2 regions of the Anaerocolumna chitinilytica genome follow, and region 1 is predicted to be linked to the other one. Evidence: riboswitches for the same ligand, from Rfam matches in the RefSeq annotation. Region 1 holds a riboswitch; the other holds the start of a gene.

Region 1 (12,159 bases):
GGAAATAGAAGAAATCACAGGTAAGAGTTACGACTGTATTCATATTGTAGGCGGTGGTGCCAATGCAGAATATTTAAACCAATTGACAGCAAGGATTACCGGAAGAATAGTGTATGCTGGTCCAATCGAAGCAACTGCAGCTGGAAACATAGCAGCACAGATGATAGCGGCAGGAGAGCTTAACAGCCTTGAGGAGGCCAGGGAATGTATCTTTCAGTCATTTCCAATTGCTACCTATCATCCCTGATTCAGAAAAAATACAGAAAAAGAAGTAAGGAATTCATTAGGATAGCTTTGTAAAATAGTAATTATTACAAAAAATTAAATATAAGAATTTAGAATATAGAGTATGGAAAGGAAGTTATAGAATGGTAAATAAAGAAAGATACGAATCAGCAAAAGCAATATATGGTGAACTTGGCATTGATACGGATGCCGCCATTGCCAGATTAAAGGATATTCCTGTATCCCTTCACTGCTGGCAAGGGGATGATGTTACAGGTTTTGACCATGACGGCCCCTTGACGGGAGGAATCCAGACTACAGGGAATTATCCGGGAAAGGCAAGAACCCCGGACGAATTGATGGAGGATATGGACAAAGCAATCAGCCTGATGCCTGGAAAGAAGAAGTTGAACTTACATGCCTGCTATGCAATCTTTGAGGATGGTGAATATGCAGACCGTGATAAACTGGAGCCGAAGCACTTTGCCAAATGGGTGGAATTTGCCAAAGCAAGAAATATGGGAATCGACTTTAATCCTACCTTCTTCTCTCATGATAAAGTAAAAGACGGACTTACACTCTCAAGCCCGGATGAAGGGACAAGAAAGTTTTGGATTGAACATGGCAAGGCCTGCATCCGCATATCTAATTATTTTGCAAAAGAAACCGGGGTACCCTGTGTTATGAATATATGGACAGGAGACGGATACAAGGATATCCCGGCAGACCGAATGGGGCCAAGAATGAGATATAAAGATTCCATTGAACAGATACTCTCAGAGCCCTATGACAAGAACCAGGTAAAACCCTGTGTGGAATCGAAAGTATTTGGAATCGGAGTGGAGTCCTACACCGTAGGTTCTGCTGAATTCACCTTAAGCTTTGCCGCCACCCATGAGGGCTGTCTTCCGTTAATGGATAACGGGCATTACCATCCCACTGAAGTAGTGTCCGATAAGATACCGGCATTATTGTGCTATTATCCGGAAATTGCATTACATATAACAAGACCGGTACGCTGGGACAGTGACCATGTATTATTGTTTGATGATGAGACAAGAGAGATGGCAAAAGAAATAGTACGCTGTGAAGCACTGGGACGTGTTTATATGGCGCTGGATTACTTTGATGCAAGCATAAACCGTGTATCCGCATGGGTTATCGGCTTTCGCAGCTGGCAGAAAGCATTGCTGAATGCCCTTTGCACGCCGAATGCTTTATTCAAAAAGCTTCAGGATGAAAATCGTCTGACAGAACTTATGGTACTGCAGGAGGAGATAAAGACATATCCCTTCGGAGATATCTGGGCGGAATATTGCAGGCAGTGCGGTGTCCAAGAGGATAAGAAATGGTTTGAAGAAATAGTTAGCTATGAGAAAGAAGTACTGGTAAAGCGTTAAGTTAATAAGTAAAATAGTTAGAGAATGAAGAGTTCCTACGATGATAAATAAGCAGGAATTTTCTGCAGGTACAAAGCAGCAGAACAATCGGAACAATTCTGATTGATTGTACAACAAAATAACGAATAAGAGGAAGGCTGAATAAATGAGATTTCTAGAAGCAGAATTTGTAAAGGGCTTTATACGTATGGCTAATGATGGCTGGGAACAAGGGTGGCATGAGAGAAACGGAGGAAATCTTTCTTATCGTATAAAAGCAGAAGAAGTGGAAGCTGTACGCGAAGCTTTTGAGGTGAAAGAATGGCAGCCAATCGGTACAAGCGTGCCAGGACTGGCAGGAGAATATTTCCTGGTAACGGGTAGCGGTAAGTTCTTCCGTAATGTTATCATTAAGCCGGAAGATTCCCTTTGCATGATAGAACTGGATGAGAAGGGGGAGAATTACCGTGTTGTATGGGGACTGGTTAACGGGGGCAAACCTACCTCGGAACTGCCCTCCCATCTGATGAATCATGAAGTTAAGATGCTTGCAACAGAGGGCAGATACCGCGTGATTTATCATGCCCATACCACCAATGTCATTGCCCTTACCTTTGTACTTCCCTTAAGGGATGAAGTATTTACAAGAGAACTCTGGGAAATGGCGACTGAGTGTCCGGTGGTATTCCCGTCAGGAATAGGAGTGGTGCCCTGGATGGTGCCCGGTGGAAGGGATATTGCAGTGGCAACCAGCAAGTTGATGAAGGAATATGATGTCGCCATTTGGGCTCATCATGGAATGTTCGCAGCGGGTGAAGATTTTGATCTGACATTTGGTCTCATGCATACCGTTGAAAAATCAGCAGAAATACTTGTAAAGATGCTGTCCATGCAGCCAAGTAAACTGCAGACTATTCAAGTTGATGACTTTCGAAATCTGGCCAGAGACTTTAAAGTTACCTTGCCGGAGAAGTTCTTGTATGAAAAATAATAATTTTTTTTAAGCATAAATCAACTTTTTATATGTTAAATAATGTATATATGATAAAATACAATTAACATTAAAAGGAAAGAGTGGATGCTATGGTAAAGGATAGATATTCAAAAAACAAAAAAATTACGGGCTTAGTCGTCCTGATATGCAGTTTAATATTAGTAGGAGTATTTCTATCCTTATCCTTTAGTAGAAGAGCATTCGGCAATGCAAAATCTTCTTTTCCGGATATGGTCTATCAAAACTATGAACAGCTTAGAGGTAATACAGATAACACTATCGAAACAATATCAAATAATGAACTGACATTAAAAGTCTATGATGTTTTTCTGGAAGATCATGAGGCAGTGTTAAAATATGAACTTATAAAGAATAATAATGTAATCTCAAAGCAGTCAATCTATTCACTTGTTATTTCTGTCAAGAATAAAAGTATTGATTATAAAACGGAGTATCAGGGGAAGAACTTAGCTGTTTTGAGGGATGATAATTTTGATTCAATTCCAAGTTTTGAAGAAAATAAAGTTAAAATAGTTATAACAATTTATTATAAGCTGGAGAAGGACAGCCAAAGCCTTTCTCAGGATTTTGAATTCAACTATGCACCGGATAAGTTATACCATGAAAAGATTTATGAAATTAATCATGAGTTTTCTTACTTAAACAAGCAGATAAAGATTAATCGGATTATTTCTAATGGATTGTATATGCTCCTTGAATGTAATTATGATTATAACTCGCTTTCAGATGTATGGTATACCTTTGAGGCTGAGGATGAGAACGGTAAGAAAATTAAATGCTATACTGCATCAATAGGTGAAGGCAGCGGCAAATATTATCTGGATCTGATAAGTGAAAAAGAAAAGGTAATATACCTTTCTCCAATTGCACATAAATATGATGCAAAGAAGAAAGAAGTAACTATTCCGATTAACGAAAAAATAGAAGTGAAAATTCCTTAATAAAAGAAGAAGAGTAATATAAAAGGCTGAGATGGGTTCTTATATCCACCTCAGCCTTCCTTCTTATGTAGTACATTCTAATCGCATACGATTTCTTTGATAATCATATCATCGCCTTCTAGTATCTCCATGGCATTCGACTTACAGTCAGGACAGCTTAAATCACTGTATACAGCATTAAATACCCTGCCGCAGTCTTTGCATTTTACAATACCCGGAATAACGATTAATTCCAGTTCTGTATTTTCCATGAATGTCTTGTAGGAGGCGGCAGGCCAGCTCTGCTCTAAGTATCTGGGTACGATACCGGAGAGTTCGCCTACCTCGATAACGAGCTTGTGGACTATCGTTACATTCTGTTCTTTTACAATCCGTTCGATGGTGTGTACCATGGAATTCAAGACACCAAGCTCATGCATGGCTATTTCTCCTTTGGCTCATTTGGAAATAAGCTTTTGTTTTGTATTTCTTATGTTTTATGTTACTCAATTGCATTAAATATGTATCTCTATTACTTTATTATCTTTTGCCAACACCTTTTATAGTAGAAGCCGCAATTTTTCCGGTACGTACAATAGCATTTGCTGCCATTTTTACGGGAAGCTTCTCATAGGTATCGGGGACGGTGTTATAAGTACGTTCCAGATGGATCGCGTCAAATTTACACTTTGTAGTACACATACCACAACCAATGCACATATAGCTGTTGATTTCAACAGCACCGCAGCCAAGACAACGTTCGGTTTCTTTCTTTAACTGTTCTTCTGTAAAGGTCATTCGGTCATCTCTAAAGCTTCCTTTTTTCTCCGGAGAATGGCCTGGTTTCTGACGGGGAGTCGTATCAAAATCCTGTACGCCTACAGCTACATTATTCTTATCAAAGGCATGATATTCTCTTCGGTCACGACCGTAAACAAGAGACTGACCCGGTTGAACATAACGATGGATGGAGATGGCACCTTCTTTTCCGGCAGCAATGGCATGTATTGCGAATTTCGGACCGGTAAAGCAGTCACCACCTACAAAGACATCCGGTTCAGAGGTCTGTAAGGTCAGCGCGTCTGCTTTGGCAGTATTTCCTCTGCCAAGTTCCACCTTGCTGTCAGTAAGTAAACCACCCCATTCTATGGACTGTCCAATGGATAGAAGGACGGTATCAGCAGCAACTGTGATTGTATCGGTTTCATCATATTTTGGAGCAAAACGGTGTTCTGCATCAAACACACTAAGGCAGCGTTTGAATTCCACACCGGTTACCTTTCCGTTTTCAGTCAGAATTCTCTTCGGACCCCAGCCATTGTTAAAGGCTACACTATCTTCCTCCGCTTCTTCAATTTCATCAGGTAGTGCAGGCATTTCCTGACGGCTTTCCAAGCAATAAAGATTGACAGCAGCAGCGCCTTGGCGTGTGGCGGTACGAGCTACATCTATGGCAACATTTCCGCCGCCGATAACGACAACATTACCGGAGAGCTCGGCTTTTCTTCCCAGGTTGACATCCCGTAGGAAATCAACACCGGTGATAACACCTTCTGCATCTTCGCCTTCAACACCTAGATTTCTTCCGCCTTGTGCGCCGATAGCAAGATAGAAAGCTTCATAGCCTTCTTTACGAAGCCCATTAAGTGTGATATCTTTCCCTACTTCTACTCCGGTCTTAAAGCTCACACCCATTTCCCGAAGAACATTAATCTCTGCATTCAGTACTTCTTTTTCCAGGCGGAAAGCGGGGATACCAAGGGTTAGCATACCGCCAAGCTTCTCCTCCTTTTCAAATACGGTAACCTGATACCCATCGATGGCAAGATAATAAGCACAGGAAAGACCGGCAGGACCGGAACCGATAACAGCGATTTTATTGCCAAGGTTATAGCGCATAGGAGGAATATAGCGTATAGAACCATCCAACTCTTTGTCAGCAATGAATTTTTTGATTTCATCGATGGATACCGGTTCATCGATATCACCGCGGGTACATTCACTTTCACAGCCATGAGGACAGATACGACCGCAGACAGCTGGAAAAGGATTTTCTTTCTTAATGAGTTCCAGGGCTTCATGATAGCGGCCTTGAGCAGCTAGCTTTATGTATCCTTGTACGGAGATATGGGCAGGACAGGCAGTCTTACAGGGAGAAGTACCTTCCTCTGATACATCCTTACGGTTTTCACGATAATCTACATTCCATTTACGTTCACTCCAGATATGATCACGGGCAGTGGGTTCAACCTTTACGGTAACCGGTGTTTTGGAGCAAAGTTTCTGTCCAAGGGTAAGTGCGTTAGAAGGGCAGTTCTCCACACATTGTCCGCAGGCTACGCAGTTTTCTTTCTGTACCTTCGCCGTAAAGTTAGAACGGATGGCATCAGGAGTATTAAATAATGTTGCAAGGCGCAGGGAGAAACAGGAACAGCTACAGCAGTTACAGATAGCAGCTGATTCTCCAAGGCCATCGGTATGAGGCATTTCATGCATCAGACCATTATTTTCTGCAAATTTTATTATTTCTTTTGCTTCTTCTCTGGTAATCTGGCGGCCTCTGCCGGTTTTGATATAATACTCGGCTCCTTCGCCCATTTGAATACAGATATCTTTTTCAAGATGTCCGCAGCCTTCGTCTAAAACACGGCGGGACTGACGGCAGGAACAATCGGATACAGTAAAAGTATCATATTTGTCTAAGTAATAGGATAGCCTTTCCCATGGCTGTGTGCCGGGAAGATCCTTTATTGCTTCTTCTACAGGAATAACACGCATCATTGCCATACCTTGGGGGAATTTTGCAGCCATAGGCGCAAGACGTATTCTGGTATATTCTTCAAAAGCTTTACCGATTTCAGGATGAGCTGCTAACTGCTCACGGTTATTAACCATCATTTCTAACATACCAGGTGCAAAGATATTTACAAAATAGCGCTCTTTTCCATCTTCTTTGTCCTTCCATACCTTAGCGACACCGGTATAGGTAAGCTGGTCCAGAATAGCCTGTGTTTCTTTTCTGTTCTTTCCGGAACGGTTTAACACATATTCAAAGGTACGGGGTTTACGAAGGCCGATAATCATGGCAATATCAGCCATTTCATCGGTAACGACGCAATTAAGGGAATAGTATTCCGGGGTATTTTCATCGATTTTGTTCATCGCACCGGCAATACCGCCTACCATTTTTGCCAGCTTTACGATTTTAGGTCTTAATTCACTCATAGATTCCTTTCCTGCGCTGCCTTAGCGCAATTCAAGCTTCCGTTTGATTATTCGTTCCAGGTAGTTACCTGATTGTAAAGCCAAGCCGTCCAGTCTTCTAGGCCTTCGCCTTTTATGGCACTGATAGGAATGATTTTAGCATTTGGATTACGAAGCTTGATATTAGCAATACATTTCTCCATATCAAAGTTAAAATAAGGCATAACATCTACTTTATTAATTAATACTACATCACAGATGGAAAACATCAGCGGATATTTTAGCGGCTTATCATCCCCCTCTGGGACGGAGAGAATCATTGCATTTTTTACTGCACCGGTATCAAATTCAGCAGGACAGACAAGATTTCCTACATTTTCAAGAATCACAAGATCAAGTCCTTCTGTATCAAGTCCCTCCAGGCCCTGACGAGTCATTTCTGCATCCAGATGGCACATGCCTCCGGTATGCAGCTGTATGGCCTTCGCACCTGTTTCCTGTATCGTACGGGCATCTACATCGGAGTCGATATCTGCTTCCATAACACCGATATGAAATTTATCTTTTAATGCATTGATTGTGCGGGTAAGAGTAGTTGTCTTGCCGGCACCTGGACTGGACATAAGATTCAAAAGAAAAACCTTCTTTTCTTTTAATTCCTCTCGAAGCTTATCTGCCTGTAGGTTGTTGTCTGCAAAGACGCTCGTCTTTATCTCAAGAACTTTAAATTCTTCCATGTGTCACGCTCCTTTCCTTTTTATGAAATTAATTTGATTAGCATAAACATTGGTGTTTTGCACAACCATTTTGTAAGAGATTGTGCTTATAAAGCTGATATGTAACTTACTTATACGGCTATGGGAATTACCGTTCTTATAATAAGCTGCTTAACTGCCTTGCTGCTCATTTTATAAAAATATACCTCTGGTCCAGCCAAGAGATGTCTGTATATTTTTTAACAATATTATTATAAGGTATTAATGGAATACTAGCAATCATGCAAAAAAAAATTGTCATTATTACATATTTGTTTGTTGGATTTTGGTAAGATTGTATGATAAAATAGTATTGGCTCGTGGTGTGACCAGGGCCAGAAAGTGAGCATATATGGAATTTCAAAAACTCAATGCCTTAAGCCTGAAAGAGATGTTTATCTGCGAAATCCGAAATATGATCTTATCAGGGCAGCTTCCTGCTCAGAGTAAGCTGCCGCCTGAAAGAGAGCTTGCCAGGCAGATGCAGGTTAGCCGGGCGGTGGTAAACAGTGGATTTGCAGAACTTGAGAAGCAGGGCTTTTTAGAGATACATCCAAGACAAGGAGTATTCGTAGCAGATTATGGTAAGAACGGGAATATCAATACTCTGAATGCAATCATGGAATACCACGGGGATACCCTAAGTTCATCCGAAATCCGTTCTATCCTGGAAGTCCGGCGGGCACTGGAGCATCTAGCGACGGATTCTGTGATAAAGAATGCTGCTAATGATGATATTCTTGGACTGGAAGCTATACTAAAGGAAGTAGAAGAAGCAAAATCCATTCAGGAGGCAGTAAGTGCAACCTTTTCCTTTCATCATAGGATGTCAGTGATCGGCGGCAATAGTATTATGCCTTTGATTTATATCTCCTTTAAGCCTGTTGTAACACAACTTTGGAAGCGATACTGCCTGCGCTATGGAAAGGATGCTCTTTATGACGGGGTGTTATGCTTGTATAAATGTCTAAAGGAGCGTGACTTTGAGGCAGCAAGAAGATGTACCGACAAAAGGATGGATGATGCTATAGAAGGCAGCCATCAGATATTTTAATATAATTATCTTGTCAGAAATGATAATATTATACTCCTGTCGGTACAACAGCGGTGTATTAATTGCTATTTGTTAATATACAATATCATCATCATTTTTAAGCTCCGGTGTATTTTTGCGATGCCGCAAACCACAGAGGATAACGATTCCGATACCTATTAAAAAAGTAAAGATAGATATAAATTGCGAGGTTGATAAGATTCCAATTTCTCCGCGTTCCAAATCACCCCTGAAGAACTCGATGATAAAGCGTCCCGCACTATAGAAAGTCAGATAAAAACCCGCAACCTGACCATGAGCTTTTGTGTGCTTTGCAATCCATATTAATATAAAGAAATTTAGAAAATCAAAGGCACTTGAAAGGGGCTGAGTCGGAATTAAACTTATGTTATTGGGGGCATATTTCGAATCGGTAAATATGATATGAAAAAAGCTGTTGGTTTTCTCACCATAACAGCAGCCTGCCAGAAGGCAGCCTAAACGTCCGAAACCTTGAGCCAAAGCGATAGAGGGCATAACCAAATCAAAATATGTAAGGAAGTTTAATTTGTGCTTTTTGGTGAATAAAAATCCGGCTAAGATTCCGAAAATGATTCCTCCGTATACCACAAAGCCTTGTGATACATCAAGCAGCAGGGAGGGGTCAGCAATTATTGCTTTTAACTGTGTGAGATAGTATAAAAGCTTCGCGCCAAGAATACCTCCGATTAGGCACCAGATAGTTAAGTTAAAAATAAGCTCATGTTGTAACCCCTGTTTCTTCCCTCTGTATTCGGCAACAGTATAGGCAGCTATGATGCCTATAGCAATCATGAGCCCATATCCGTATACCGTAACAGGTCCAATTGTAAATAATTCGTTTTTCATAATGCTTAATTTCTTATCCTTTCAATGTTTGGTGTAATCAAGATAATTGCATTCCTAATTATTGCAATTATACCAAATTTGTGAAGAGATTGGAATAAGTTTTGTATCTTAAAAGACATGTATACACATATCAGGAAGCTTATAAATGGCACCAGGCCAAAGGAATACGAAATAAATGAAAAAGTACTGGTAAAAATTAATAATTTATAATATAATTACATGAAATAAAATTTAATACATCCAAGGTGTCAGAAAAGCTTATGCTTGGTTCTGATGAAAAGGGAAACAGGTGCAAATCCTGTACGAACTCGTCACTGTGATAAGGGAGTTGCGGCAAATACGTCACTGATTTTAATCGGGAAGGCTGCCGTTAATGATGATCTTTCAGCCAGGAGACCTGCCTTGAATGAAGCTTGTACAGCCACGAGTAACTGGTTTGGAATGGAAAGATAAGTCGAACTATGTCTCGAACTATGCTTAAAGTTACCTCCATGCCCTCAGTGGCAATGGAGGTTTTTTTATGTCTAAAATAATCATGGTGCAAGGGACCATGTCCAACGCAGGGAAAAGCTTGCTGGTAGCAGGCTTGTGCAGAATCTTTAAGCAGGATGGCTACAGGGTAGCTCCTTTTAAGTCTCAAAATATGGCATTGAATTCCTACATCACCGAGGAAGGCCTGGAAATGGGACGAGCTCAGGTGATGCAGGCGGAAGCAGCAGGGATAAAACCTTCGGTGCTGATGAATCCCATTCTTTTAAAACCCACTAACGATATTGGTTCACAGGTCATTGTGAACGGAGAAGTAATCGGAAATATGAAGGCAAGAGAGTATTTTGCATATAAGAAAGAACTGATACCGGATATCATGAAGGCTTTCCATGAACTGGAAAAACAAGCGGATATTATAGTAATAGAAGGAGCTGGAAGTCCCGCAGAGATTAATCTGAAGGAAAATGATATTGTAAACATGGGTCTGGCTCAATTACTGAATGCTCCGGTATTACTGGTTGGGGATATCGACAGGGGAGGTGTTTTTGCCCAGCTTCTTGGAACCTTAATGCTATTAGAGAAAGAAGAAAAGGGAAGGGTTAAAGGGCTTATTATTAATAAATTCCGAGGTGATAAAACCATTCTTGATCCGGGAATTACCATGCTTGAAGATAGGGGACATGTCCCGGTCGTGGGTGTTGTTCCGTATATAAATATTTCTTTAGAGGAAGAAGACAGTCTCACCAGCCGGTTCGACAGGAGAGAAGAGGCACAGATAGATATTGCTGTTATTCGTTTCCCTAGAATATCAAACTTTACAGACTTCTTTGTCTTTGAACAGATTGAAGGTGTATCTGTAAGATATGTGGATTCGGTAAGGGATTTACATTATCCCGATATGATAATCCTTCCCGGCAGTAAAAACACCATGGGAGATTTGAAATGGATGAGACAGAATGGTCTGGAAGCTGCGGTAAAGAAACGTCAGGGAGATTGTATTATCTTTGGTATATGCGGTGGCTTTCAGATGATGGGAAGCAGGATTTTGGACCCATATGGCGTGGAAGAGGGAGGAGAAGTCGGAGGAATGAGCTTTTTCTCTATGGAAACGGTACTGGAGAAAGAAAAGGTTCGTACTCAGGTGTATGGAACCTTCCAAGATACTACCGGAAGGTTATCGGTACTTAACGGATTAGAACTGGAAGGTTATGAGATACATATGGGAAGAAGTACGGTAAATGAACTAACCCATACACCATTATGCAGCCTTTCAAACCGGTTGAACGGAGAGGAGAAGGCTGACGGGGTATCAGTGGAAGATGTTTATGGCACCTACGTCCATGGAATATTTGACAAGGGAGAAATTGCTCTAAGGGTTGTGAAAGAACTTGCAGCCAGAAAAGGCCTGTCAATAGAGGAAGGGTTTATGATGGATTATGGTACTTTTAAGGAGACACAGTATGATAAGTTAGCAGATACCTTAAGAGAATATCTGGATATAGATGCAATTTATCATATAATGAATGATTAAACATAGGACAGGTGAGTTGGTTAGCTGCTTAAAGTAATAATTATTGCTGGGAGTTATTGGATTTGGATAAGCAAGGGGATAAAGTCCAGATCCAGAAAGAGTATGAAGAAAGAAATAACTAAATTAAAACGAGTGAGGTTAATTATGACAAAGGAAGAATTAAAAAAATTAGTAATAGACAGCCCAAGTAAGGAATTCTACAAGAAAGTTAAGGAGAACTGGGATGGAATTGCAAAGCCTCTTAACGGTCTGGGACAATTTGAAACAATGATAGCACAGATAGGAGCCATAACGGAGACAGACAAGATAGATATTTCAAAAAGAGCGGTCATTGTTATGTGCGCTGACAATGGAATTGTTGAGGAAAAGATAAGCAGCTTCGGATATGAGATGACAGCAATTATCGCGGAGGAACTGGCCAGAGGCACCACTTCGGTGAGCAGAATGGCATTAAGGGCAGGAGCTGATGTAATACCTGTAAATATTGGAACTCATCAAGAAGAGGAGATAAAAGGGCTTATACAAAGAAAAGTCGCAGCTGGAACTAAGAATTTTTACCTGGAACCTGCAATGTCAGAGGAAGAAGTATTAGAGGCAATCACAGTCGGAGTTGACATGGTGAAAGAGTGCAAGGAAAGGGGATTTAGTATTTTAGCTACAGGAGAGCTGGGTATGGGAAATACGACTACCAGCAGTGCTATGGCTGCTGCGCTGTTAGGC
Region 2 (12,159 bases), 1.4 Mb from region 1:
TTAAAGTGGAGATAAAAAGCCTTATACTAGGACCTGTAAGTACAAATTGTTACTTTTTAATTAATTCAAAGACAAAAGAAACAATACTGATAGACCCTGCAGATAGAGCAGATCAAATTATTGCTAAAATCTCAGGGGAACAGCTAATGCCTGTGGCGATATTACTGACCCATGGGCATTTTGACCATATAATGGCAGTAGAGGAGGTAGCGCGCACCTATTCCATTCCCTATTATATCTGCGATTCAGAAGCAGAGTTAATGGAGCAGCCTGATTTAAACGGAGCCTTCCTGGTTAGAGAAAATATTTCCGTCAGAAGAGACCGGCTGGTAAAGGACAAGGAAATATTAGAATTAGCAGGCTGTGTGGTGGAAGTGCTTCATACTCCGGGACATACGGCAGGCAGTGTCTGCTATTATATCGAGGATGAGAAAGCGCTTTTTTCAGGAGATACACTATTCTGCAAGTCAGTAGGAAGAACAGACCTGCCTACGGGTAATAGTGAAGTGTTATTGGAAAGCATAAGTGAGAGGCTTCTTTGCCTCCCGGAGGAGACTCATGTTTATCCGGGACACGGGATGGCGACAACCATTGGTTATGAAAAGAAGAATAATCCTTATCTTAGCAGGAATTATTGAAATGAATATCCTGCAATGGGAAAGGTATGAAGGTTAGGAGGCAATGGTGATTCACTTAATTTTGGACAGAGAGGATTATGAAAATGACATATATCCTTTGATAAAAGCCTTTTATCCCGGTGAGGAAGTAAAGGTTCACCGACATAATTCAAATATGGAAATAACGAGAGAATCCCTGGCCATTATGGTGGTTATCGAGGATTCTTATCTTTGCGTGGCAGCGGTAAAGGATGAAAAGCAGTTATATAAAGAGGAAGAGCATATCAGTACCAAAGAGCTTGAAAAAGAAGAGGAGCTTAATGCCATGAAAGAACAGGAACTGCTTCTACAGAAAAAGAAGCAAATCCGAAATCTTCTGAAAAGGACTGTATACCGCTGCTTAAGAGGTCTTACAGGAGAAGAGCTTCCCTGGGGAACTTTGACCGGCATCAGACCGACAAAGATTGTTTTGGAAAAGCTGGAAGCGGGAGAAGAAAGAGAAGCTATTCGCCGCTTTATGCTGGAAGAGTATTACTGCTCGGTAAGAAAGGCGGACTTAAGCCTTATGGTGGCAGGAAGAGAGCATGAGCTTCTAAAGGAAATGGACTACAGGAATGGCTACAGTATTTATATAGGTATCCCCTTTTGCCCAAGTACCTGTCTATACTGCTCATTCACCTCATACTCAATTGAAAGGTACGGGCATATGTCAGAGCCTTACCTGGAAGCCCTTATGAAAGAAATTAAGTATGCATCAACGGTGTTTAATAATAAAAAGCTTACAACGGTTTATATCGGCGGCGGTACCCCTACTACTTTAAATGAAGTGCAGCTGGATAAACTGTTAACTTATATTGATACTTATTTAAAACCTGGACTGGCCATGGAATATACGGTGGAAGCCGGAAGACCTGACAGCATTACGGAAGGTAAACTTCGGATATTAAAAGAACATGGAGTTAACAGGATATCCATTAATCCCCAGTCCATGCAGCAAAGGACCCTGGATTTAATCGGAAGAAAACATACGGTGAACCAAATAGAAGAAGCTTTTGCACTGGCTAGGAAAACCGGTCATGAAAATATTAATATGGATATCATTATCGGCCTTCCCGGTGAGAGAAAGAATGATGTTGCAAATACCCTTGAACAGATAGAAAAGCTTAACCCGGACAGCCTCACCGTTCATGCCCTGGCATTAAAGAGAGCAGCAAGGTTGAATACAGAAAAAGTCGAATATGAATCTGCTGATGTAGAAGAAGCGGGCAGCATGGCAGAGTTAACGGAAGAATACGCACATAGTAAGGAATATCAGCCCTACTATCTCTACCGCCAAAAGAATATGGCTGGAAATCTGGAAAATACCGGCTATGCCAGAAAAGGGAAGGAAGGTCTTTATAATGTTCTCATTATGGAAGAAAAACAGACGATTATTGCTCTTGGCGCAGGAGGACAATCAAAATTTGTTTTTCATGACGAGAACCGGATCGAACGAGTGGAGAATGTGAAGAGTCTCAAAGATTATGTGGAAAGAATAGATGAAATGATTGAGAGAAAAATCAAATTCCTAACAGAAAACGAACATTTGTTATAGAGAAAGGAGGTATCTATGTCAGAAGCAGCCAAAGTATTAAATGATATTTTGACAGATGATTTAGAAGAAGCAATAGATCATGGTATTCTGGTAAGCAAGTTAGCCTATTTGCTGGCAAAGGAGGCAGGCTGTGAAGAAGATTTCTGCTACACCATGTCAAATGCCGGATTGGTGCATGATATCGGGAAATTAAGGCTTGGAAAATACCTTTATGCCAGTGACAGAAATACAATGATAGTAGAAGAAATGAAGTATATCCGCATGCATTCGGATATAGGATTTGATATTCTTAAAAAATACGGCTATAACGATGAAGTCTTAAATGCGATTCTTTATCATCATGAAAATTATGACGGCTCCGGGTACCCCCAGAATCTTAAAGGGAACCAAATTCCCTTAGGTGCCAGAATTCTTCGAATCTGTGATGTATATGCGGCTCTTATCTCGGATAGAAGGTATCGCTGCTGTTATCAGAAGGAAGCTGCAATCCAGCTGATGATTGAAGAGGTTAAGAATTTTGATATGAAATTATTCCTTCATTTCCTTGGAATTATCTATACAGAACCTTTTAAAGAAATCGATCATTATGCCAGTGAAGTTAATAAGAAGGGTTTTACCTGGAAGAATATCCTTCATGACGGAACCTATTAAAGAAACCGATAATATAATTGTTATCCTGTAGGGATGCATAGCAGGACAGTTGTCTTGTAAGAAAGCTATTTCACAAATCGGTATTTGTTATATATTAGCGGCACCTGCGGTTGAAATTTCCCTTTAAAAGCATTATAATGAACCACGGACAGTGTGAATACTTCGTAATATTCCACACGCTGCAAGTGAATTATTGTTATTATAAACAGGATAATAATGGAAAGAAAGGAAAAATAAATGAGCAATAAGAATGCATGGTTAAAATATGAAGAAAATCAGTTAGCAGACATTACTGCCTTTAATGAAGGGTATAAGAAGTTTATAACTGATTGTAAGACAGAAAGAGAATGTGTCAGAGAAAGTATCAGACAGGCAAAAGATGAAGGCTTTCAGGATTTAAAAGAATACATCCGTACAGGCAAAAAATTAAAAGCCGGAGATAAGTTGTACATATCTAATATGGAGAAGGCTATCGCACTCTTCGTAATTGGAAGTCAGCCTTTGGAAGAAGGTTTAAAGATTCTGGGTGCTCATATTGATTCCCCCAGAATGGATTTAAAACAGGTTCCTTTATATGAGGATGCCGAACTGGCATTGTTTGATACTCATTATTACGGCGGAATAAAAAAATACCAGTGGGTTACACTTCCATTAGCAATACATGGTGTTGTAGTGAAAAAGGACGGAACCGTTGTAAATATTGTAATCGGAGAAGATAAGAATGATCCGGTTATCGGAGTAACAGACCTGTTAGTACATCTTTCCGGAGCTCAGCTTGAGAAGAAAGGTGCTAAAGTAGTTGAAGGTGAGGACTTAAATATCCTTATCGGCAGCATGCCTTTAAAGGGAGAAGAAAAGGACGCTGTTAAAGCCAATATAAAGAAGATTTTACAGGATAAATACGGCATTGAAGAGGATGATTTCTTATCTGCAGAGTTAGAGATAGTTCCGGCAGGAGAAGCAAGAGATTACGGACTGGATAAGAGCATGGTTATGGGCTATGGTCAGGATGACAGAGTATGCTCTTATACCTCCTTAAAAGCAATCTTCAATGTAAAAGAGACAGACAGAACCTGTGCCTGCATTCTTGTGGATAAAGAAGAAATCGGCAGTGTCGGAGCTTCCGGTATGCATTCCAAGTTCTTTGAGAATGCGGTGGCTGAAATCTTGGCATTAACCGGCGAATATTCAGAATTAAAGGTAAGACGTACCATGTCGAATTCCCATATGCTTTCCTCCGATGTAAGTGCTGCCTTTGACCCCAATTATCCGGCAGTAATGGAGAAAAAGAATGCCGCTTATTTTGGGCAGGGTATGGTATTTAATAAATATACCGGCTCCAGAGGAAAGTCTAATTCCAACGACGCTAACCCGGAATTCATGGCAAGGCTTCGCAAGATTATGGAAGATAATAAGGTAACTTTCCAGACGGCAGAGCTTGGTAAGGTAGATGAAGGCGGCGGCGGTACCATAGCATATATCATGGCTAATTATAACATGGAAGTAATAGACAGCGGTGTTGCCGTATTAAACATGCATGCACCCTGGGAAATTACCAGCAAAGTAGACATTTATGAAACCTATAATGGTTATATTGCATTTTTAAAGGATATGTAAGAAAATAATCCTGATTTATGGCTGCACAGAGGCTGTATATAAGCGGAAAGGAGCTTTACATGGTAAGACATTTGGTATTATGGAAATACAAAGAAGGTCTGACAGAGGTAGAGAAAGATAATCTGGTATTAGAAGCAAAGTTTAAATTAGAAGCTATAAAGGAAGTAATACCCGGCATACTGTCCCTGAAAGTAATAACTAAGACACTGCCTACGGGAAGTGATAATTGCGATTTTATGTTAGATAGTACTTTTATCAATCAAGAAGCGCTGGACTTCTACCAGAACCATGAAGAACATTTAAAAGCTGCATCCTTTGTACGCAGCATTGTAGGAAGCCGTATTTGTGTGGATTATGAAGAGTAAGTTTTAATAAATCAAGTAATGAAGTAAGAAATATCAGGAGGATATCATGGCAGAGTCGATGAAGGGCTTGCACAGGAGCCACAGGTGTACCGAAGTAACAAAGGCTATGACCGGCGAGAAAGTAACGGTTATGGGATGGGTACAAAAAAGCAGAAATAAAGGTAGTATTATATTCGTCGATCTTAGAGACCGTTCAGGACTTCTTCAAATAATATTTGAAGAAGGGGAGATAAGTTCAGAGGATTTTGCAAAGGCTGAAAAGTTAAGAAGTGAATTCGTGGTTGCAGTAGAAGGAAAGGTTGAACTTCGTTCCGGCGGAGTAAATGAAAATATTCCTACAGGTGAGATAGAAGTCAGAGCTGAAAGCATTCGTGTACTTTCAGAGGCAGACACCCCTCCTTTTCCTATTGAAGAGAACAGCAAAACGAAAGAAGATTTACGTTTAAAATATCGTTACCTTGATCTTAGAAGGCCGGATCTGCAGAAAAACCTAATTATGAGAAGTAGGGTAGCAACCCTTACAAGACAGTTTCTTTCTGAAGAAGGCTTCTTAGAGATCGAAACCCCAATGCTGACTAAGAGTACCCCGGAAGGTGCCAGAGATTACCTTGTACCAAGCCGTGTACATCCTGGTAATTTTTATGCTCTGCCTCAATCACCTCAGATATTTAAGCAGCTCCTAATGTGCTCCGGTTATGACAGGTATTTTCAGATTGTAAAATGTTTCCGTGATGAAGACTTACGTGCTGACCGTCAGCCGGAATTTACACAGATAGATATGGAACTTTCCTTTGTTGATGTGGATGATGTTATTGGTGTAAATGAAAGACTTCTCCAGAGAATGTTTAAAGAGACTATCGGTATTGAAGTACCCCTTCCAATTCAGAGAATGACCTACAAGGAAGCCATGGAAAGATTCGGCTCCGATAAGCCTGATATTCGTTTTGGAATGGAATTAAAGGATGTGTCTGCAGTTGTTAAAGACTGTGGTTTCTCTGTATTTACCGATGCGATTAAAAATGGAGGTTCCGTAAGAGGAATCAACGCAGAGGGACAGGCTGAGATGCCGAGAAAGAAGATAGATGCACTGGTTCAGTTTGCTAAGGATTTTGGTGCCAAGGGTCTTGCTTATCTTGGTATTAATGCAGATGGTACCTTTAAGTCCTCTTTTGCAAAGTTTATGACAGAAGAAGAACTAAAAGTTCTTGCTGATACAATGCAGGCTAAGTCTGGTGATTTATTATTCTTCGCTGCAGACGAAGATGATGTTGTTTTTGATGTGTTAGGTAATTTAAGATTAGAGCTTGCAAGAGGCCTTGAGCTTCTGAAAAAAGACGAATATAAATTCTTATGGGTAACAGAGTTCCCTCTTTTGGAATACTCCAAGGAAGAAGGCAGATATACCGCTAAACACCATCCTTTTACCATGCCCATGGAAGAGGACTTAGACCTTCTTGATACTCATCCTGAAAAGGTCCGTGCAAAAGCATATGATATCGTATTAAACGGTACAGAAATCGGTGGCGGAAGTGTAAGAATCTATCAGAATAATGTACAGGAAAAGATGTTTGAGGTATTAGGATTTAGCAAGGAAGATGCCTATGATCGTTTTGGCTTCCTCTTAAATGCATTTAAATACGGAGTACCTCCTCATGCCGGATTGGCATATGGACTTGACCGCCTCATTATGCTTATGGCACAGGAAGATAGTATCCGAGACGTTATAGCCTTCCCGAAGGTAAAGGATGCATCCTGTCTTATGACAGAGGCTCCGAACATCGTAGAGAAAAAACAGTTAGATGAGCTGGGAATTGGTGTTGTTGAAACAGAATAAGTAAGTGCTATATAGACCAGAATTGCAGAAGCTTCATACCCCTCCGGGGAATTTGTTTGTTAAAAAACCCCGGAGAGCATGCAGCTTCTGCTTTTTAATGTAATCAGCTTATCTGTATTAATATAGCAGATATAGCAAGATGGATATGTGCACAAGTAAAATACAAGGCATAAAAATAATAAATTTTTTATGCTTGGTCTTGTGATGGAAAAAGAACATACCAAGGATTGAACCTAAGCTGCCTCCGATTACAGAGGAGAGAAAAAGTGTACTCTCCTTTATTCTCCATTGATGTTTTCTAGCCTTATATTTGTCAATTCCCATAAGCAGGAATGAGAGAATATTTACAAATATGAAATAGCTAAGCAGTAAATAAAAAAAATGCAATGTAATCCAAACCTCCTTACCGTGGTTTATTATTTTTTTTAGCGACCTTCTTTTCCAAGAAAGACAATAACTGCTTTTTTTCACAATCATTAAGTCTGCGAAAAAGTGCAAACAGCCGTTTTTCTTCCGAAGAGAGGTGTAAAATTCGGGATTTATACGGCAGCTGCGTCTCATTGACGGCAAATTTATGATAATTTGATTCTTCATGAAAAAACTCATCATACATGGGCACTGTAGTTGAATTAATAAAAATATCTATGTCAACATCATACAGTTTCGATAGTTTTAATAAGGTTCTGTAATCGGGAGTGCGTATTCCGGCCTCGTAATGAGCATACCCTTGCCTGGTCATACTTAGGTAGCCTGCTACTTTAGTCTGGGTATAACGCCTTGACGTTCTTAATTCCTTTAATTTGTCCTTAAGTAATAATTCTGACATAGTAAACTCCCCTTTTCGTTTTTGGGTATCATTGTAACAGTACAACAGGATTATTTACCGGAATCATGTAACTTTTCTAGGTTAAGTCAAATTGTATAGTTTTTTCGCCTTATTATCCCCCGCATTTAGTGAATTTGTAGTTCGATTTATAGAATTGTAATACTGCTAAAATTATATAACAATTCCATTATTATCTCAATTTAAACTTTAGTAGGAGATAATTTATGGGATAACTGTAAAGAAATTTCCAAAAAAAATGTTTGACATAAACATAATAAAGTGTTATTATAAGCTTGTTGCAGAAGATGCAATGTACTATAAATGTAGATTATTTTATTTGGAGGAATTAACATGAACAAAGGTACAGTTAAATGGTTTAACAATCAAAAAGGTTTTGGTTTCATTTCCGATGAGCAGGGTAACGATGTATTCGTACACTATTCAGGACTTAACATGGACGGCTTCAAGTCATTAGAAGAAGGACAAGAAGTTGCTTTTGATGTTGTTCAGGGAGCAAAGGGACCTCAGGCAACCAACGTAACAAAATTATAATCATCAGTTTCAGTGTACCTTTTTCTTGATATATAAATTTTAAGAATTTTATTTTTAAGAATTTTTATACAGAAAATAGCTATATTGTAATGACTAGAGTGATTAAAAGGGTTATCCTTCGGGATAACCTTTTTTTGTACCTGAAAAGACTATGAAAGGCATGGTTGGTTATCAGTATGGAGATTATTTTTCTTCCCTTTAATAAAAAGCTTGTCACTGAAAAGAGCATAAGCCTTCAAAAAGCTGCATTTGATTTAGGAATTGATACAGGTGCATTATGCGGAGGTAAGAAGACCTGCGGTAAATGCAAGGTTCTGGTAAGCAAAGGAAACAACAGAATATTCTCCGCGGAAGAAAACCTGTATTTGACAGAGGAAGAAAAAGACAGGGGAGTAAGACTTGCCTGTTGCTTCTATCCCACATCGGATACCTGTGTAATCCTTGATAATGGGTATAGTGAGAGAAATGGAGAAGAAGAAATAGTTGTAAAAAAGGATACTTTCACGAAAGGTGTCTATGGAGCAGCGATTGATATTGGCACCACGAATATAGAAGGTATGCTATATGACAGAAAGCTGGGAAATCCCCTTGTCACAAAAGGTTTATCCAATCCTCAAAAACTCTATGGCGCTGATGTAGTTTCCCGCATTACCTATGCTTTGGAAGGAAATGAACATTCTGAAAAACTGCAAGAAACAGTAAGAAAAGCAATTCAATTACTCTTAGAGGAACTAAGCCGCCAGGCGGGAATATTAATGTCTCAGATTGACAGAGTAGTATTAGCTGGAAATACTACAATGACAAATCTCTTTCTTGGGCAGTCTGTGATGGGCCTATCCAGAGCACCATTTCAAAGTGAATCCTACAGTGGAGAGTTTCTAGAGCCCCAGACGGCAGGGTTTCATATTAACCCGGAGGGACTTGTCTATGTTATGCCCGGCATAAGCGGTCATGTAGGCGGAGATGCACTGGCTTGTATCTTATCAAAGGATTTACAGAAGGAAACGAGAAAGATTCTGCTTTTGGATATCGGTACGAATGCTGAACTTATTCTATGTGACGGAGAGAAGCTGATAGCCTGTTCGGTAGCAGCCGGTCCTGCTTTTGAAGGAGGAAATATTTCCTGCGGTATGAGGGCAGAAGCTGGGGCAATTATATCAGCCGTTTATAAGGAGGAGTCCTTAGAGGTAGAGTTTATTAGGGAGGGAGATAAAATTACATCTCCAAAAGGTATATGCGGTTCCGGACTTATCGAGTGCATCTATGAGCTTTATAAGAATGGGAAGATAGACGAGACCGGTCGGCTGTTAGGCAGAGCAGGTGAGGAAAATCTCTATAGATTATGGAGAAAAGCAGGCAAGGAAGTCTCTATAACTCAAAAGGATATCAGAGAATTTCAGCTGGCGCAGGGAGCCATTGCTGCCGGAACGGCTATGTTGCTTGCAAAAGCCGGTTTAGAACCAACAGAATTGGATAAAGTATATCTTGCAGGGAATTTTGGCGGAAAGCTCTCTATAAAAAAGGCAATCGCATTAGGATTGCTGCCACCGGTACCGGAAGATAACATTGAATATATTGGAAATGGTTCCCTAAGAGGCAGTGCCAGAATCCTTATGGAAGAAATTATGCCAAGAGAAGCGGAGCAGATAAGCCAACGGATTGAGCATATAGAACTTGCACTGGAACCTGATTTTAGCGAATTATTCATAAAAGCCATGACATTTCCGGAATTAACTTAAGTTTCCGGTAAAACTGAGAGGCATAGAGCGTAAATAAAACGCTTTCTATGCCTCTAATATTTTGGTTATTAGTACTTGTTTAATGTAATAAATAGTTATATTAAAGCTGTCCATAATTTTTGGTAAGCATATTTAATACCTTATACGAAGGCCTGAATAAAAAAAGTGCTACAATAAAATTACTGATACCATGAATCAGGTCAAAGGTAATTCCACTTACCCAATAACCAAAGGCACTGGTAAGACCACCGCTTATTCCACCGCTTGCAAGGCCCAAGAAGAAGCTGATTAGGGCAAAGGAAGCTCCAAAACCTAAACCAAAAGCACCGGATGCCAATGCCCAGGTCAGGGGGTGAATTTCAAGAGGAGCATGATTCTTGCATAATAATCGAGCTATCAGATATAGAAGAAACCATATATACAAATAACCGATAAACCAGATTCCAAAGCCATAAAAAAATCCCTCCAGTAAAACAAAAACTGCTATAATATAAAGGGTCTTACGCTTTAACACACAGGTATAAACCAAAATCAGAAGTGATACCAATTCCACATTTGGAATTCCCTGTAATATATACTGCAGTGCAAAAAGGATGGAACTTAGCATGCCGATAAGGGTAATGTTCTTGATACTGATACGCATTTTAATAGCCTGTAGTTAAAGTGATTTCAAAATGGTCTCCATCTGCGATAGGAGTTGTGTCAACGCCGGTAGTAATCTGTTCTCCGCCTTTTGTAAAGCACCACCATTGCTGTTTACTGTCATCAACGGTAACACCGTCAACCGTTTTAACAAATAATCCATAATCAGATTCCTCACCTGAAATCAATTTCTTCTCTTCCAGTGCCTGTCTTAAATATTCTGCATCGGTATTAATATCAATGTTCTTGCTTGTGCCGTCACCTAAAATAACTTCTGCTACGATATGTTTAGAACCTTCTGTAGTTTCGGGCTTAAAGACATTGTATAAAATGGCCATAGCAGCAATAACAACTACAAAGATAATGACGCCGATAATCGGCTTTTTCATGGATTTCTTATTTTCCATAGTTCCCTCCTATTAATAAAATATGTGATGAAAAAGGGCATAAAAAAATCCCTTTATTAAAAAGGGGAAAGAAAGGCAAAGAAAATAATACCTCATCTTCCATCCTCCGTGGAAATATAGCGGTACAGACAATAAGCAGGTATTCTGGCTTGTGGATCATTATCAGCTATACATCTTCCCAGGCAGACACCCAGTGACTGCGCAACCCAAAAGGATTGACACACTTATAGCAGACTCCTCACATACAGCGGCGGGACCGCACAGGATTTGAACCTGTTTCCCTATTATGTCACATCATTACAATATGACAACTTACTGTCTTTAAGACTTATAAAGTATATCATTGAGAAGGAAAGCTGTCAATTCCTGTTCTGTAACTTTTAGATAAGTATAAGCATCAGAAAGATGGGATATCATAATAGCTCTTAGGCATTTAAATTACATATCCTGCATACCTATTCCAGTAACTTTTACTTGGTAAACTATGAAAGATATACTTGAACTTTTGGCAGAGATAGGCTATTCTTATAAATATAAACAGAACAGAAGGAGAAGCATTATGAGCATAAAGAAACATTCTTTTGGCAAGACTTCTGAGGGGGAAGAAGCCACTCTTTATACATTAATTAACAAAAAAGGTATGTCAGTCAGCCTGACTGATTACGGCGCTAATATAGTAAATGTAATCGTGCCTGACAAAGAGGGTAAGTATGATGATGTGGTACTCGGATATGAAACGGTAACCGGTTATGAAGGCAATAAGGCTGGCTATGGCTCTTTCATAGGACGTAACGCTAATCGTATCGGCGGAGCTTCCGCACTAATAAACGGTAAGGAATATCCCCTTGAGAAAAATGACGGAGAGAATAATCTTCACAGCGGTTCCAAGAGTTATAATAAATTTATGTATGAGACCGAAATCTTTGAGGAAGAGGATGCGGATTCTGTTGAATTCTCAAGATTAAGTCCTCATATGGAACAGGGATTTCCCGGGAATCTGGACATTAGCGTAACATATACCTTAACCGATGAAAATGAACTGGTAATTGAATATATGGCGGTTTCTGACAGGGATACCCTTTGTAATCTGACAAACCATTCCTACTTTAATCTGAACGGACATGCTTCCGGTTCCATCTTAAATCATAAAGTTATGCTGAATGCTGACAGCTTTACACCAACGGATGATAAGTTGATTCCTACCGGAGAAATCAGGAGTGTAGAAGGTACTCCTATGGATTTTCGTAAGCTGAAAACAATCGGAGCAGAAATAGATGCTGATTATGAACCTTTAAAAATAGCCGGCGGTTATGAT

The links. Region 1 has a riboswitch for cobalamin ahead of bsdcttw_RS11250 (cobyric acid synthase). Riboswitches for the same ligand answer to the same signal wherever they lie in the genome.
Region 2: it holds a riboswitch for cobalamin, as region 1 does, so the genes downstream of both, bsdcttw_RS05265 (DUF4430 domain-containing protein) here and bsdcttw_RS11250 (cobyric acid synthase) in region 1, are expected to answer to the same signal.

Annotation. Positions count from the first base shown of each region.
Region 1 is NZ_AP023368.1:2,577,303-2,589,461, forward strand. Features, by position in the region: gene rhaB (rhamnulokinase) at 1-247, shown strand, start outside; gene bsdcttw_RS11210 (L-rhamnose isomerase) at 369-1,625, shown strand; gene rhaD (rhamnulose-1-phosphate aldolase) at 1,771-2,595, shown strand; gene bsdcttw_RS11220 (hypothetical protein) at 2,688-3,560, shown strand; gene bsdcttw_RS11225 (hydrogenase maturation nickel metallochaperone HypA/HybF) at 3,638-3,979, opposite strand; gene bsdcttw_RS11230 (FAD-dependent oxidoreductase) at 4,080-6,764, opposite strand; gene hypB (hydrogenase nickel incorporation protein HypB) at 6,812-7,480, opposite strand; gene bsdcttw_RS11240 (FadR/GntR family transcriptional regulator) at 7,851-8,552, shown strand; gene bsdcttw_RS11245 (prolipoprotein diacylglyceryl transferase) at 8,625-9,419, opposite strand; cobalamin riboswitch at 9,646-9,838, shown strand; gene bsdcttw_RS11250 (cobyric acid synthase) at 9,940-11,439, shown strand; gene cobT (nicotinate-nucleotide--dimethylbenzimidazole phosphoribosyltransferase) at 11,584-12,159, shown strand, end outside.
Region 2 is NZ_AP023368.1:1,206,007-1,218,165, forward strand. Features, by position in the region: gene bsdcttw_RS05210 (MBL fold metallo-hydrolase) at 6-638, shown strand; gene hemZ (coproporphyrinogen dehydrogenase HemZ) at 682-2,211, shown strand; gene bsdcttw_RS05220 (HD-GYP domain-containing protein) at 2,227-2,862, shown strand; gene bsdcttw_RS05225 (aminopeptidase) at 3,100-4,479, shown strand; gene bsdcttw_RS05230 (Dabb family protein) at 4,539-4,844, shown strand; gene aspS (aspartate--tRNA ligase) at 4,891-6,678, shown strand; gene bsdcttw_RS25300 (DUF1294 domain-containing protein) at 6,796-7,155, opposite strand; gene bsdcttw_RS05245 (helix-turn-helix domain-containing protein) at 7,082-7,504, opposite strand; gene bsdcttw_RS05250 (cold-shock protein) at 7,856-8,056, shown strand; gene bsdcttw_RS05255 (ASKHA domain-containing protein) at 8,233-9,795, shown strand; gene bsdcttw_RS05260 (hypothetical protein) at 9,896-10,438, opposite strand; gene bsdcttw_RS05265 (DUF4430 domain-containing protein) at 10,440-10,844, opposite strand; cobalamin riboswitch at 10,962-11,175, opposite strand; gene bsdcttw_RS05270 (aldose epimerase family protein) at 11,404-12,159, shown strand, end outside.